2 regions of the Agrobacterium sp. 22-223-1 genome follow, and region 1 is predicted to be linked to the other one. Evidence: riboswitches for the same ligand, from Rfam matches in the RefSeq annotation. Region 1 holds a riboswitch; the other holds the start of a gene.
The links. Region 1 has a riboswitch for cobalamin ahead of ACQZ60_RS22280 (DUF1636 family protein). Riboswitches for the same ligand answer to the same signal wherever they lie in the genome.

Region 1 (7,189 bases):
CGCGGCTGAGCGGCGTTCTTTTCGTTGTCGCGGCGTTTTTTGTTAAGGGCGCATCACCCGGCGGGGCCATGGCCGCGATACGTCGCGATGCCCACCATCACCGTTCCCCCAATGCCGGCTGGCCGGAGGCGGCGCTGGCTGGCGCTCTCGGCTTTGCGCTCGCAGGGCCGCGCTCCTATGGCGGGCAGATGATCGAGGCGCGTTTCATGTGCGAAGGCGGCAGGGCGGCGCTGGTTGCCGGCGATATTCGCAGGGCGCTGCGGCTCACACGGGTTGCCGACCTGTTGTTGATCGGCCTGCTGGGACTTCTGGCGATCCTTATCGCGCTATAGCGAGCAGACGGTCGAGATCGAGGTGCTGTTCCATATGCGCCGCAAGGCGATCAAGAACGGCGTCCACCTGCGCATCGTAGTTTAGTTCCGTGTTCTGTCCGCCAAGCCGCTCAAGCCACGCGCCGCGTTGGCGGTCGTCCGAAAACAGGCCGTGAATATAAGTGCCGAAGATGCGGCCGTCAGGCGACACAGCGCCGTCTTCATGCCCATCAATTTTTGAAAAAGGCAGGCTGTCGGTTCCGCTCGCGGTTTCACCGACATGCATTTCATAGCCGGATAAATCAATTCCGTCGAAACTCTTCCCTGTAACGGAAACCAGCCTTTTGTCGCCCGTCAGAACAGTGTCGACATCCAGCAGGCCGAGCCCGTCGACTGTTGCCGGCGCTCCTTCGATGCCTTCGGGATCGGCAACTGTTTTCCCAAGCATCTGGTAGCCGCCGCAGAGGCCCAGAACATGGCCGCCACGTCTCACATGCGCCTTGATATCGATGTCGAGTCCCGTATTCTTCAGCACGGCAAGATCGACGATGGTGGATTTCGAGCCGCAAAGCAGCACCAGCCGGCAATCGGCGGGAATGGTTTCGCCCGGCCGCACGCGGATCAGTTCGACATCCGGTTCCATGTCCAGCGGATCGAGATCGTCGAAATTGGAAATATGCGGCAGAATCGGCACGGCGATGCGGATCTTCGCGTCAGGTTTCCGCTCAGCCGGGCCGGAAAGCCCGAGAGCATCCTCTGCCGGCAACTTAGCGGCATCGGAAAAATGCGGCAGGAGCCCGATGGAGGCCCAGCCGGTTTTTTCGGCAATCATGCGCATGCCGTCTGAAAACAGGGCCGGATCGCCGCGAAAGCGATTGACGATAAAACCTTCGATCATCGCCGCGTCTTCAGCTTCGAGCACGGCTTTGGTGCCGACGAGGCTGGCGATGACGCCGCCCCGGTCGATATCGCCGATCAGGATCACAGGCGCGTCCGCAGCTCTGGCAAAACCCATATTGGCGATATCATTGGCACGCAGGTTGATTTCGGAGGCGCTGCCTGCGCCTTCCACCAGCACCAGATCGGTCTGTTGTTTCAGGCGGTCGAAGCTTTCCAACACACGCGGCATCAGCCCGGCCTTCATGTGCTGATAATCGGCCGCTTTGGCATTTCCGGCGATCTTGCCCTGCACCACCACCTGTGCGCCGGTCTCGCTCTGCGGCTTCAGGAGCACCGGGTTCATGTGCACGGAAAGCGGCACGCCCGCCGCCCGTGCCTGCAGCGCCTGCGCACGACCAATCTCGCCGCCATCGGCGGTGACCGCCGCATTGTTCGACATGTTCTGCGGTTTGAACGGCATGACGGACAGGCCGCGCCTGACGAAGGCACGGGCAAGGCCGGCCACCATCAGCGATTTGCCGACATCCGAGCCGGTTCCCTGAAACATCAGCACGCGTGCAGCCATATCAGAATTCTATCCCCGCCTGCGCCTTCACGCCCGCCTTGAAGTGATGTTTCACGAGGGTCATTTCCGTCACCATATCGGCCGCGTCGATGAGCGGTTGCTTGGCGTTGCGGCCGGTAACGATGACATGCAGATCGGGCCTGCGGCTGGAAAGCGTTTCGACCACCTCTTCCAGCGGCAGGTAATCGTAACGGAGCGCGATGTTCAGCTCATCGAGGATCAGCAGGCCGATGGTCTCGTCGACCATCAGGACCTTGGCTTCTTCCCAGGCCTTTGCCGCCGCTGCGACGTCGCGTTTCAAATCCTGTGTGTCCCAGGTGAACCCTTCGCCCATGGTGCGCCACACGACCTTGTCGCCGAACAAAGTCAGCGCCTGCTGTTCTCCCGTCGACCATGCGCCCTTGATGAATTGAACGACGCCCACCCGCCGCCCGGTGCCGAGCATGCGCAGGGCAAGGCCGAAAGCGGCGGTGGATTTGCCCTTGCCGGGACCGGTATTGATCATCAGCAGACCTTTTTCGATGGTCTTTTCCGCAACCTCGGCGTCCTGCATCGTCTTGCGGTTGACCATTTTCTGTCGGTGACGTTCGGCTTCGCTGTCGCTGATGTCGCGTGTCATCGCGTTTTCCTTTTCATCCAGCGGCGCGGGACCCGGTGCCCCCGCCATTCGGAGCGGCGACTATACCCAATTTGCCGCACCCGGCAATGTGCGGGCCACAGGGCCGCGGCATTGACCCCCACGCCCGTTCAGCCTAAGGGTAACGGACTGACGGTCTTTTCCCGGCAACGGGAAAAGCTAAGAGGGAACACGGTTCCAGCCCGATTACCGGGTCATTCCGTGGCTGCCCCCGCAACTGTAAGCGGTAAGCCCGCACCGTAAAGCCACTGGACACCTCAACGGGTTCGGGAAGGCGGTGTCAGGGTGTAAAGCCGCGAGCCAGGAGACCTGCCGTTTCAGGAAAAACGTCTGCCGGGCGGGGTGCTCCGGTCAGTCGGTTAGATCGAGCATCCGGTTTGCGCCTGTCCGCATACCGTATTCGACATCCGCACCCCCGAGATTTTTTTGCAAGGCGCGGGAAACGATACGGTTTGGATATTTCAGCGACATCTTCATGTGCAGGCGGAAACACGCAGGACGAAACGGCGTCCGGCGTGATCGTCTTCGTTTGCAGAAGCTGTCGCGATGAAGCCGAGCCCAATGCCGAACCGCGCCCCGGCTCACGCCTCGCCGATGCCGTCATCGCAAAGGCGGAGGAAACGGGTGTCACCGTTCGTTCCGTCAACTGCCTCGCCAATTGCAAGCGCGGGCTTAGCGCCGTGCTGCGCAGCGCCAATGGCTGGTCCTATGTCTTTGGCGGGCTGACAATAAGTGACGCGGAAGATTTGCTGACCGGCGCACGGCTGCTGGCCGCTGCTCCCGACGGCCTGATGCCCTGGCGCGGTCGCCCGGAACCCTTAAAGCGCGGCATGGTGGCGCGCATTCCCCCATTCGATTTTACCGAGGAGAGATCATGAGCACCCTTCTGGACCGCGTTCCCTGCACCATCGTCACCGGCTTTCTGGGGGCTGGCAAAACCACGCTGCTGCGCGGCCTTCTCGAAAAGCTGGACGGCAAGCGGCTGGCGATCATCGTCAACGAATTCGGCGATATCGGCATCGATGGCGAGATTCTCAAAGGTTGCGGTATTGAAAGCTGCCCGGAAGAAAACATCGTCGAACTGGCCAATGGCTGCATCTGCTGCACGGTGGCGGATGATTTCCAGCCCGCCATCGAACAGATTCTGAGCCGCCAGCCGAAGGTGGAGCATATCCTCATCGAAACTTCCGGCCTCGCCCTGCCGAAGCCGCTGGTGCAGGCCTTCCAGTGGCCGGCGATCAAGAGCCGCGTGACGGTGGATGCCGTCGTGGCCGTGGTGGATGGCGCCGCCCTTGCCGAAGGGCAGGTGGCGCACGACATGGAAGCGCTCGCGGCCCAGCGGGCCAATGACGAGGCGCTCGATCACGATGACCCGGTCGAAGAGGTTTTCGAGGATCAGGTCGCCTGCGCCGATCTTATCGTGCTGACCAAGGCCGATCTTCTTGACGATGCCGGCCTGAACAAGGCCAAGGCGCATGTTCTCGAACATCTGCCGAAGGCGGCAAAGATCGTCGTGGCTTCCAATGGCGCCATCGACCCCGCCGTGCTGATCGGTCTTGGCCTTGCGGTGGAAGAGGATATCGAAAACCGCCGTACCCACCATGATGGCGAACTCGACCATGAGCATGACGATTTCGACAGCTTCGTCATCGATCTGCCGGCCGTGACCGACCCGGAAGCGCTGGCAGCCCGTATCGCCGAGACGGCAGCTGCGGAAAATGTCCTGCGCATCAAGGGCTTCATCGAGGTTTCCGCAAAGCCGATGCGCCTGCAGGTGCAGGCTGTCGGCAGCCGCGTCAACCATTATTACGACCGGCCCTGGGCTGTGGGTGAGGAACGCCGCAGCCGCCTCGTCGTCATCGGCGAAAAGGGCATCAACCGCGAAAAGATCGAACAGATGCTGGCCGCCTGACGATGCACATTCTCGCCACCACATCCTCGTCTCTGGACGACCTGATCGAGCCGGTTGATCTCAACCAGCCCCGGTCTGATGTGGTGGTACTGTCTTTTTCGGCAAGCGATCTGGCCGGCTTGGAACAGGCCTGGCGGCGAACAGAGGGTGCGCTCCCCTCCCTGTCAGCCGCCAACCTCTCCGAGCTTCGACATCCCATGTCGGTCGATCTCTGGATCGAAAAGACGGCGGAACATGCCAAGGTTATTCTTATCCGGATTCTCGGCGGTGCGGAACGCTGGCGTTACGGTGTCGATCAGCTTTCCATTCTTGCACGCAGGCGCGGCATCAAGCTTCTGCTTTTGCCGGGTGAGTGCAGCGAAAGGGACGAGAAACTCGAAGCGGCCTCGACCGTCGATCGGCGGATTTTGACCTCGGTCCTCTCCTTCTTTCGCGAGGGCGGGCAGGAGAATATGGATCGGCTTGCCCTTGGTCTCGCCGCTCTTGCAAGAGGCGAGGCATGGCCGGATATCGAAGCCGAACCGCTGCCGAAAGCCGGTTTCTACCGGCCCGGTAGGGGCGTTGTGGATAGGGTGGAAGCCTGCGCGGGTTTTCCCGACGGTGCGCCCGTTCTGCCCATTCTGTTTTACCGTTCCATGCTTCTGGCGGCAGATGCAGCACCGGTGGATGCGCTTTTCGAGGCGCTCTCGCGGCGCGGTTTTGCACCCTTGCCGATTTTTGTCTGCGGTCTGAAGGATAGCGAGGCGATCCGTTTCCTCGAAACGGCGCTGCCCGATCTGAGGCCCGCCGCCATCATTGCCGCCACCGCCTTCGCCAGCCAGACGGATGACAATGGCACAACGCTGTTCGACCGTCTCGGCGTGCCGGTGTTTCAGGTGGTGATGGCGACGACGCGGCGGGACGGATGGGCGGAAAATGCGCGCGGGCTCAATCCCTCCGATCTCGCCATGCACGTCGTCCTGCCGGAACTGGATGGCCGGATTCTCGCCGGAGCAATCTCGTTCAAACAGGCGCGCGTGGATGGCGGCGCGAGTTTGCTCAATGTACCCGAGGCCGATCGGGTCGAGCAGGTGGCAAATCGCATCGCCGCTTTCCTGCGGCTGAGGAATGCCCTTCCACGGGATCGCCGTCTCGTCATTCTGATGCCGGATTATCCCGGTGCGGCGCCCGGACGAACCGGTTATGCCGTCGGTCTCGATGTGCCGCAAAGCGTTCTCGAAATGATGCGCGATCTTGCCGGGGCCGGTTATACGGTCAAGGATATTCCTAAGACCGCGCGGGCGCTGCTCGACTGCGTCGAGCAACAGGAAGCGGCAATTGATCTTTCCACCTACGAGGCTTTTTTCTCCGCCTTGCCGCCGGCATCTACCGCATCCGTAAACGCGACATGGGGCGTGGCAACCGATGACGATGCACTCGTCGATGGCGCATTCCGGTTCCGCGCCGCCCGTTTCGGCGAAGTGTTCGTGGCGCTAGCGCCGGACAGGGGCCGCAATGAGGATCGCCGGGTGGACTACCACGACCCTGCCCTGCCGCCGCGTCACGCGCTTGTTGCCTTCGGTGCATGGATGCAGCGGATTGCGGGTGCGCATGCCATCGTGCATGTTGGCGCGCATGGAACGCTGGAATGGCTGCCGGGCAAGACGGTGGCGCTTTCCCGCAATTGTTTTCCCGAAATCGTTACCGGCTCGCTGCCTGTAGTCTATCCGTTCATCGTTTCCAATCCGGGCGAGGCGGCGGTCGCCAAGCGGCGAATTGCGGCTGTGACCATCGGCCATGTCCCGCCCGTGCTGGTCAATGCCGGGCTTTCGCCAGAACAGTCGGCGCTGGAGCAGCTGGTCGATGAATATGCGCAGGCGGATGGGCTGGATCGCCGCCGGCGTGACCGGCTGGCGAAACTGATCGTCGAAAAGGCGCTGGAGACCGGGCTTGCGGCGCAAGCGGGCGTGGCTGCGAAGGATGATGCCGATGCGGCCCTCTCACGCATCGATGCTTTTCTCTGCGACCTCAAGGATTTCGCCATCAAGGATGGCCAGCATGTTTTTGGCCGCTGTGCAAAAGACGAGACCGATCTTCTGAGGCTCGAAAGCGCCAAATCGGAAAAAGCTGCCCTGCTTGCCGCGCTCGATGGCCGGCATATCGTCCCCGGCCCTTCCGGCGCACCTGCGCGCGGGCGGCTCGATGTGCTGCCCACGGGCCGCAATCTCTATGCTGCCGATCCGCGCACCATGCCGACGCCGACGGCGTTCGAGCTGGGCCGCATGGCGGGCGAAGAGGTGCTGCGCCATCATCTGCAGTCCCATGGCGACTGGCCGAAACATCTGGTTTTCGATCTGTGGGGCAGCGCCAGTCTGCGCAATGGCGGTGAGGATGTGGCGCAGGCGCTGCATCTGATGGGGGCGAGACCGATCCACGACCCCGCCACCGGCCGGGTCACCGGTATTGAGGTTCTGCCGCCGGCGAGCCTGGGGCGGCCGCGTGTCGACGTCACCTTTCGCATTTCCGGCCTGTTCCGCGACATGTTCCCGGCGCTGATCGCGCTTCTCGACGCCGCCGCCAAGGCCATTGCGCGGCGGGAGGAAGCGCCGGGCGACAATCCGCTCGCGGAAGAGGCCGCCACGCTCGGGCATATTCCGGCGCGTATTTTCGGCTCCGCGCCCGGCACCTATGGTACCGGCATCGAAGAAAAGCTTGCCAGCGGGAAATGGGACGAACGCGAGGAGTTGGGACAGGCCTATCTCGATGCGGCGAGCCACGCTTTCGGCGGTGCGGACGGGCTGGAGATTTTCGAAGATACCGGTTTTGTGGAGCTGGTCAGGCGCGCCGATCTTCTGGTTCATACCGGGGACGATCCGGGCCGCGAC
Region 2 (7,189 bases), on a different contig from region 1:
CCATGATGTGGCGACGGTGCACCGGGTGGAGCATCTGCTCTATCTCGCCGAATACAAGCGCCGGCAATCGGCGCCGGGTGTGAAGATCACCAAGAAGAACTTTGGGCGTGACAGGCGTTATCCGATCACCAACCGGTTTCGGGATCGATGATTGAAGGAAGGCGCGGGTAGCGGATGCTTTGCCCGGCGTTGCCGTGCGTTTCTTCTCCCCGCCGGGGAGAAGGTGGCCCGAAGGGTCGGATGAGGGGGCAACCTCTCGGTCTATCGCTGACGTCGCCCCCTCATCCCGCTGCCGCGGACTTCTCCCCCGCGGGGAGAAGAAACAAGCGGCATGCGCTCGTTCCACAACAAGCCTTCGTGTTTAAGCAAGCGGCGCGGAGAAAACCCCGCGCCGTTCACTTACCTTAAATAACTTGTCCCACATCGATGCGGTTGCCATCCGGGTCCTCAAACACAAAGGCCCTGAGACCGTAATCCTTGTCCTGCAGGCCCTTGATGATGCGCAAGCCCTGGCTCTTGCAGAGCGCATGCAGCGCGTCCACATCGCTCACCATCATATGCGCCACATTGAAGGGTGCTGCCTTGTGTGCGGGCTGCAATGTCAGGTGCAGCTCGGCATTGCCCTGTTTGAGGATCATGAAGCCGACAGGGTTGCCGTTTTCGAAGGTCTTTTCGAAGCCCAGCACGCCAACGTAAAAATCATGGGCCTTTTCGATGTTTTTGACAGGAAGCATTGCGGCGATCCGGCCGAAGCGGATGCCGTGATCGGCGATGGTATTCATCGCGGAACCTCGGATCTGGGAGAAACGGCAAAGGTCGCGGACGGTGCCGGAGCGCTGGCGTTTTTTCTGGTTTGAATTTGCAGGACGGTGCCTGCCGCCCTAGGATCATAATCGAGGCGATGGCGGATGCAAACGGAATGTCTGCACCGGGCGCTTTGAACGAGACACCGACACGCCCGGGAGGCAGAATGCGCAGCTCCATCGAAATCTTCAACATCCGCACCCGGCAGATGCGGGTGGTGTGGCAGACGCCTGATCTTTTTGAAGCGCCGAACTGGTCGCCGGATGGAAAATACCTGCTGCTGAACAGCGAAGGGCTGCTTTACCGCCTGTCTCTTGCCGGTGATATTTCGCCGCAAAAGGTCGATACCGGCTTTGCGACGCTCTGCAACAACGATCACGGCATTTCGCCGGATGGTTCGCTCTACGCCATTTCCGACAAGGTGGAATTCGGCAAGAGCGCCATTTATCTCATGGCCTCGGCGGGCGGTGCGCCGCGGCTGATGACGAAAAATCTTCCCTCTTACTGGCATGGCTGGTCGCCGGATGAGAAAGGTTTTGCCTATTGCGGCATTCGCGATCAGGTCTTCGATATCTATTCGATGGATATAACAAGCGGCGTCGAGACGCGGCTGACCCATGGCGAAGGCCGCAATGACGGGCCGGATTATTCGCCGGACGGTGAGTGGATCTATTTCAATTCCAGCCGCACCGGGCGAATGCAGATCTGGCGCGTGCGGGTGGATGGCTCAGCCGTCGAGCGCATCACCGACAGCCCCTATGGCGACTGGTTTCCGCACCCGTCTCCGAGGGGAGACAAGGTGGTGTTCGTTTCCTATGACGGCGACGTTTTCGACCATCCGCGCGATCTCGATGTGCGGGTGCGGCTGATGGATATGGATGGCGGCAATGCCGAGACGCTGTTCGAACTTTTCGGCGGGCAGGGAACGATGAATTCGCCCAACTGGTCACCGGATGGGGACGAGTTCGCTTATGTCAGGTATTTCCCGGTGGAATGATGGGGATGAGGCAGGCCACATTGCCGCACCGCCGGCAGGATGCTTGCATCCGCAAACTTTTTTGCCCATAGCTTGCCTGTCAGGTGCCTGCCCTTGCGGCGGGAGAATCGGGAATCCGGTGAAAGACCGGAACGTGCCCAGCGCTGTGAGGCGGACGTTCTTTTTTAAAGCCACTGGAGCAATTCGGGAAGGCGAAAAGGGCGGATGAAGCCAAGTCAGAAGACCGGCCTGACGGGATAGACCGAACCGCGCGGACGGCGGCAGGTTGTTGTCGAGGCGGGGTGCGCATTTGCGCCCGGTCTTCGCATTGTTGGGGATAAACGATGCCAGCCGATTCGTCCGTAAGCAATCCGCCCGGCGCCAGTTCGTTCGATCACGCGCTCTCGCCCGCCCGCCCGTTTTCCTGTGAGGAACGCGAGGCGATTTACCGCGCCATCGAGACCCGTCGTGACGTGCGCGACCAGTTCCTGCCGGACCCGCTGCCGGACGATCTGGTGGAGCGTCTTTTGAAGGCGGCCCATTCCGCACCCTCTGTCGGTTTCATGCAGCCGTGGAATTTTACCCTCGTCACCGATGGCGCGATCCGTCAGGCGGCCTTCGTGGCCTTCAGCCGCGCCAATGAGGAGGCGGCGGCGATGTTTACGGGCGAGCAGCAGGCGCTTTATCGCAGTCTCAAGCTTGAAGGCATCCGCAAGGCGCCGCTCAGCATCTGCGTCACCTGCGATCCGACGCGCGGCGGCAAGGTGGTGCTGGGCCGCACCCACAATCCGCGCACGGATGTCTATTCCACCGTCTGCGCCATCCAGAATCTCTGGCTCGCGGCGCGCGCCGAAGGCATCGGCGTCGGCTGGGTCAGCATTTTCCACGATAGCGACATTCGCACCATTCTCGATATTCCCGACCATATCGAAATCGTCGCCTGGCTTTGCCTCGGCCGTGTCGATGCGCTCTATAACGAGCCGGAACTGGCGGTGAAGGGCTGGCGACAGCGCGTGCCGCTGGAGGAACTGGTGTTCCGTAACCGCTGGGGCGGGGTGTAGAAGCGGAGGCCTGTGAACAAAGCGGGACGTTGCCGCGTGTTTCTTCTCCCCGCCGGAGAGAAGGTGGCCCGAAGGGTCGGATGAGGGGGCAAGCTCTCCGAATATCGCTGACGCCGCCCCCTCATCCCGCTGCCGCGGACTTCTCCCCCTCGGGGAGAAGAAGCAAGGGGAGCGCGCTCGCTCCGCGATGTATGTCACTGCTGCGGCTGTATACCCTTCAATGCCGGGTTCTTCAGGTCGATCCGGCCCGTCTGGTCGGGCAGGAATTTCGGGCCTATGACGCGGACGCGGCTATCGTTCGGGTCATAGTCGCGTTCGGGAACGGGCTGTTCCGGCGGCTTGGCAGCCTGTTGCTGTTCGGTGGGTTTTTCAGCCTTGTCACCTTGCGGTGATGGAATGGTGGTGATGCCGGAATAGGGTTTTTCGGGCTGCGGCCGGGCGGCCTCTTCCTGCTTTTGCATTTCATTGTGATAGGCGGCCATGTTGCAGGCGCAGCCCGGCGCTTTTGCTGTGGCGTTCCTGTAAGCGAAGGCGGTTGGCAGCTCTCTGTAGGGTTTGCCTGTTTCCGCCGAAACCATATCGGCGGTTTCCTGATCCGTCATGGAGTGGAAATAAAGCTCCGTCTCGGTGCCCGGACACATTTTCTCGCACTGCTCCGCCTGGGCGCGGAAATCGAGCGGCGAGGCATTGGAAGCGATGGGGAAAAACGAGCCGTCGCAGGTGCGCACGCAGAGTGTGCGAAGCCCGCCCTCGGCGGCGTTGGGGTAGGGCGAAAGCCCCGCCTGTCCCGGCTCGTCGCCGTTCTGCGGGCCATTCTGCCGAAAAGCGTCGGGATAACGCGTTACATCCGGAGGCGGCGGCAATTGCGTTTCCGTTTGCGGCAGGGTGTTGCAGCCATTGGCATCGAGGGCGGCAAGAATGCGCTGACGCCTGATGTCGCCGTCGTCGCTACGCGCTGCCGCCATGGCGTCGTCGCGGTCACGGATGATGGCGTCGCGCTCGCTTTCTGCTTCCGCCAGCGCATCGCCGATTTCGGCGCAGATACCGGCATTGGGATTGCCGTAGACGATGACGCTGCCGGATGAGCAGCCATAGCCGCGCAAGTCGTTCCTGATCTTGCGGATGACGATATTCTGGCGGGCGAGCGCATTGGCGTAACGCCGCACCTCGGCCGTATTGCCGATGACGCGGGGCGGCTCGCGCAATTGCGCATAAAGCATATCGCAGACCTGATCCGCGAAAGCGGCGGCCGGGGCGACGAAAACAAGGGGAAGCAGGAGGCCGATGATGCGGCTGCGGCGGGTCAATTGTTCGATCCGTTCGATGTCCCCGGCCGGTGGCAGGGGCGTTATACTTCACGAAATCCGTGTTTCGGGAAGATAACATAAGCTGTTGCCGCAAGGCGGCAACAGCCTGTTCAAAATTGCGTTAATAGGGCCTCTATCACACCGAAGGATGCGAGGCCTGCACGACGGCAAAGGCCGCCATGTTGACGACGCCGCGCGAGGTGACGCTGGGCGACAGGATATGGGCGGGCAGGGCCGTGCCGAGCAGGATCGGGCCGACATGCAGGCCTTCCGTCAAGGTGCGGGTGACGCCGAGGGTGATGTTGGCGGCATCGAGGTTCGGGAAGACCAGAAGGTTCGCTTCGCCGGTCAGCACGCTGTTCGGCATGGCGCGCTTGCGCAGCGCTTCCGAAAGGGCCGAACCGCCCTGCATTTCGCCGTCAACTTCCAGTTCCGGTGCGGCTTCCTGCACGATCTTCAGGGCACGGCGCATCTTGCGGGCGCTTTCGGAATCGCGCGAGCCGAAATTGGAATGGCTGGCGAGGGCGATCTTCGGCGTGATGCCGAAGCGGCGGATTTCCTTGGCCGCGAGAATGGCCATTTCCGCCACTTCCTCGGAGGTCGGATCGTAATTCACGAAAGTGTCGGTCAGGAACAGCGCACCCTGCTGGGTGATGAGCAGGCTGAGGCCGGCGAAGGAACGCACGCCTTCCTGCTTGCCGATGATCTGGTTCACGTCGCGCAGGTGGCGGTCGTAACGGCCTTCGAGGCCGCAGATCAGCGCATCCGCTTCGCCGCGCTTCACCGACAGTGCGCCGATGACGGTCGTGTTGGTGCGCACGATGGTGCGGGCTGCTTCCGGGTTGATGCCGACGCGGCCGACAAGGGCGAAATAGTCATCGACATAGTCGCGGTAGCGCGGATCGTCTTCCGGGTTGACCACGGCGAAATCCGTATGCGGGCGAATGCGCAGGCCGAAGCGCTTCAGGCGCGTTTCGATGATCTGCGGGCGGCCGATGAGGATCGGAATGCCGGTGCCTTCTTCCAGAAGCACCTGGGCGGCGCGCAGCACGCGCTCGTCTTCGCCCTCGGCAAAGATGATGCGCTTCTTTTCGGCGGCCTTGGCGGCATTGAAGACCGGCTTCATGATGAAGCCGGAGCGCCAGACGAAACGGTTCAGCTGGTCGAGATAGGCTTCGAAATCGGTGATCGGCCGGGCGGCGACGCCGCTTGCGGCCGCAGCGCGGGCAACGGCGGGCGCAATGCGCAGAATGAGGCGCGGATCGAAGGGCGAGGGGATGAGGTAGTTCGGGCCGAAGACCGGCGTTTCGCCGCTATAGGCCTTTGCGGCCACTTCGGAGACTTCCTCCCGCGCGAGTTCGGCGATGGCCTGCACGGCGGCCATCTTCATTTCCTCGTTGATCGTGGTCGCGCCGCAATCGAGCGCGCCGCGGAAGATATAGGGGAAGCAGAGAACGTTGTTGACCTGGTTCGGGAAATCCGAGCGGCCGGTGCAGATCATCGCATCCGGACGGGCCGCACGCGCCGCCTCCGGCATGATTTCCGGATTGGGGTTGGCAAGCGCCAGGATCAGCGGGTTTTCCGCCATGCGCTCCAAGAGTTCCGGCTTCAGCACGCCGGCGGCGGAAAGGCCGAGGAAGACGTCGGCGCCGTCGATGGTTTCGGCCAGGACGCGCTTGTCGGTCTTCTGGGCGTAAACTTCCTTCCACTCGTCCATCAGCGTGTTGCGGCCGTCATAAACGAGGCCTTCGATGTCGTGGACCCAGATGTTTTCTTTCTTCGCGCCCATGGCGACGAGGAGGTTGAGGCAGGCAAGCGCCGCCGCACCTGCACCCGAGGCGACGATCTTGACGCTCGAGAGCGATTTTCCGGCGAGTTCCAACGCATTGGTGACGGCGGCGGCGACGATGATCGCGGTGCCGTGCTGGTCATCGTGGAAGACCGGGATATTCATCTTTTCGCGCAGCTGACGTTCCACCTCGAAACATTCCGGCGCCTTGATGTCCTCAAGGTTGATGCCGCCGAAGGTGGGCTCCAGCGCTGCGATGGTGGAGACCATGTCGTTGATGCCGGGCGCATCGATTTCGATATCGAAGACGTCAATGCCGGCGAATTTCTTGAAGAGAACGGCCTTGCCTTCCATCACCGGCTTGGAAGCGAGCGGGCCGATATTGCCGAGGCCGAGCACTGCCGTGCCGTTGGAAATGACGGCGACGAGGTTTGCGCGGGCGGTATATTCCGCCGCCGTTTCCGGATTTTCATGGATGGCGAGGCAGGGGGCGGCTACACCCGGCGAATAGGCAAGCGCCAGATCGCGCTGGTTGCCGAGCGGCTTGGTGGCCTGGATTTCCAGCTTGCCGGGGCGCGGATAGCGGTGGAAAAAGAGCGCCTGTTCCTCGATATCGGCCTTTGCCGTGTTGGCGGGCGTGTTGTTCTTATCGTGAGAGGTCATTCTTCCACCGTCATGTCTGGTTCAATTCCGGCCCCCTGAATACAACAAACTTCCCCGTGGTACAGCCGTTATTTGACCGTACCTTATGCAAATGCGGCCATGGCTTATTCGCGTTTTCGTGAAGGCTTTCGTCATATTCCCTATAAAAACCGGCGTCTGTCATGTTGCTGAAACACGAGTCTGGTTCTGAGAGGTAAGAAAGCCGCAGGGACGCAACCGAACAGGGGGATGAAATCCGTGGCCGGTCAAATCGAAACCAGACAGTTCAGAACGCTTTTCATTTCGGATGTTCATCTTGGCTCCAAGGCGGCCAAGACGGACTATCTGCTCGACTTCCTGAAACATCACGAGGCCGAGACGATCATTCTCGTCGGCGACATCGTCGACGGCTGGCGTCTGCGCCGCAGCTGGTACTGGCCGCAGGGCTGCAACGACGTGGTGCAGAAGCTTCTGCGCAAGGCCCGCAAGGGAACGCGCATCGTCTATATTCCCGGCAATCACGATGAATTCCTGCGGGAATTTCCCGGCATGCATTTCGGCGGCATCGAAGTGGCCGAACGCATGATCCATGAGGCGGCCGACGGCAAGA

Region 2: it holds a riboswitch for cobalamin, as region 1 does, so the genes downstream of both, bluB (5,6-dimethylbenzimidazole synthase) here and ACQZ60_RS22280 (DUF1636 family protein) in region 1, are expected to answer to the same signal.

What each region holds. Positions count from the first base shown of each region.
Region 1 is NZ_JBNWCN010000006.1:288,217-295,405, reverse strand. It holds gene cbiB (adenosylcobinamide-phosphate synthase CbiB) at 1-332, shown strand, start outside; gene ACQZ60_RS22290 (cobyric acid synthase) at 319-1,776, opposite strand; gene cobO (cob(I)yrinic acid a,c-diamide adenosyltransferase) at 1,778-2,395, opposite strand; cobalamin riboswitch at 2,530-2,744, shown strand; gene ACQZ60_RS22280 (DUF1636 family protein) at 2,866-3,291, shown strand; gene cobW (cobalamin biosynthesis protein CobW) at 3,288-4,325, shown strand; gene cobN (cobaltochelatase subunit CobN) at 4,328-7,189, shown strand, end outside.
Region 2 is NZ_JBNWCN010000001.1:1,625,267-1,632,455, reverse strand. It holds gene ACQZ60_RS08095 (NAD+ synthase) at 1-151, shown strand, start outside; gene ACQZ60_RS08090 (glyoxalase superfamily protein) at 405-782, opposite strand; gene ACQZ60_RS08085 (TolB family protein) at 971-1,801, shown strand; cobalamin riboswitch at 1,866-2,047, shown strand; gene bluB (5,6-dimethylbenzimidazole synthase) at 2,125-2,841, shown strand; gene ACQZ60_RS08075 (DUF2865 domain-containing protein) at 3,036-4,148, opposite strand; gene ACQZ60_RS08070 (NADP-dependent malic enzyme) at 4,285-6,600, opposite strand; gene ACQZ60_RS08065 (UDP-2,3-diacylglucosamine diphosphatase) at 6,829-7,189, shown strand, end outside.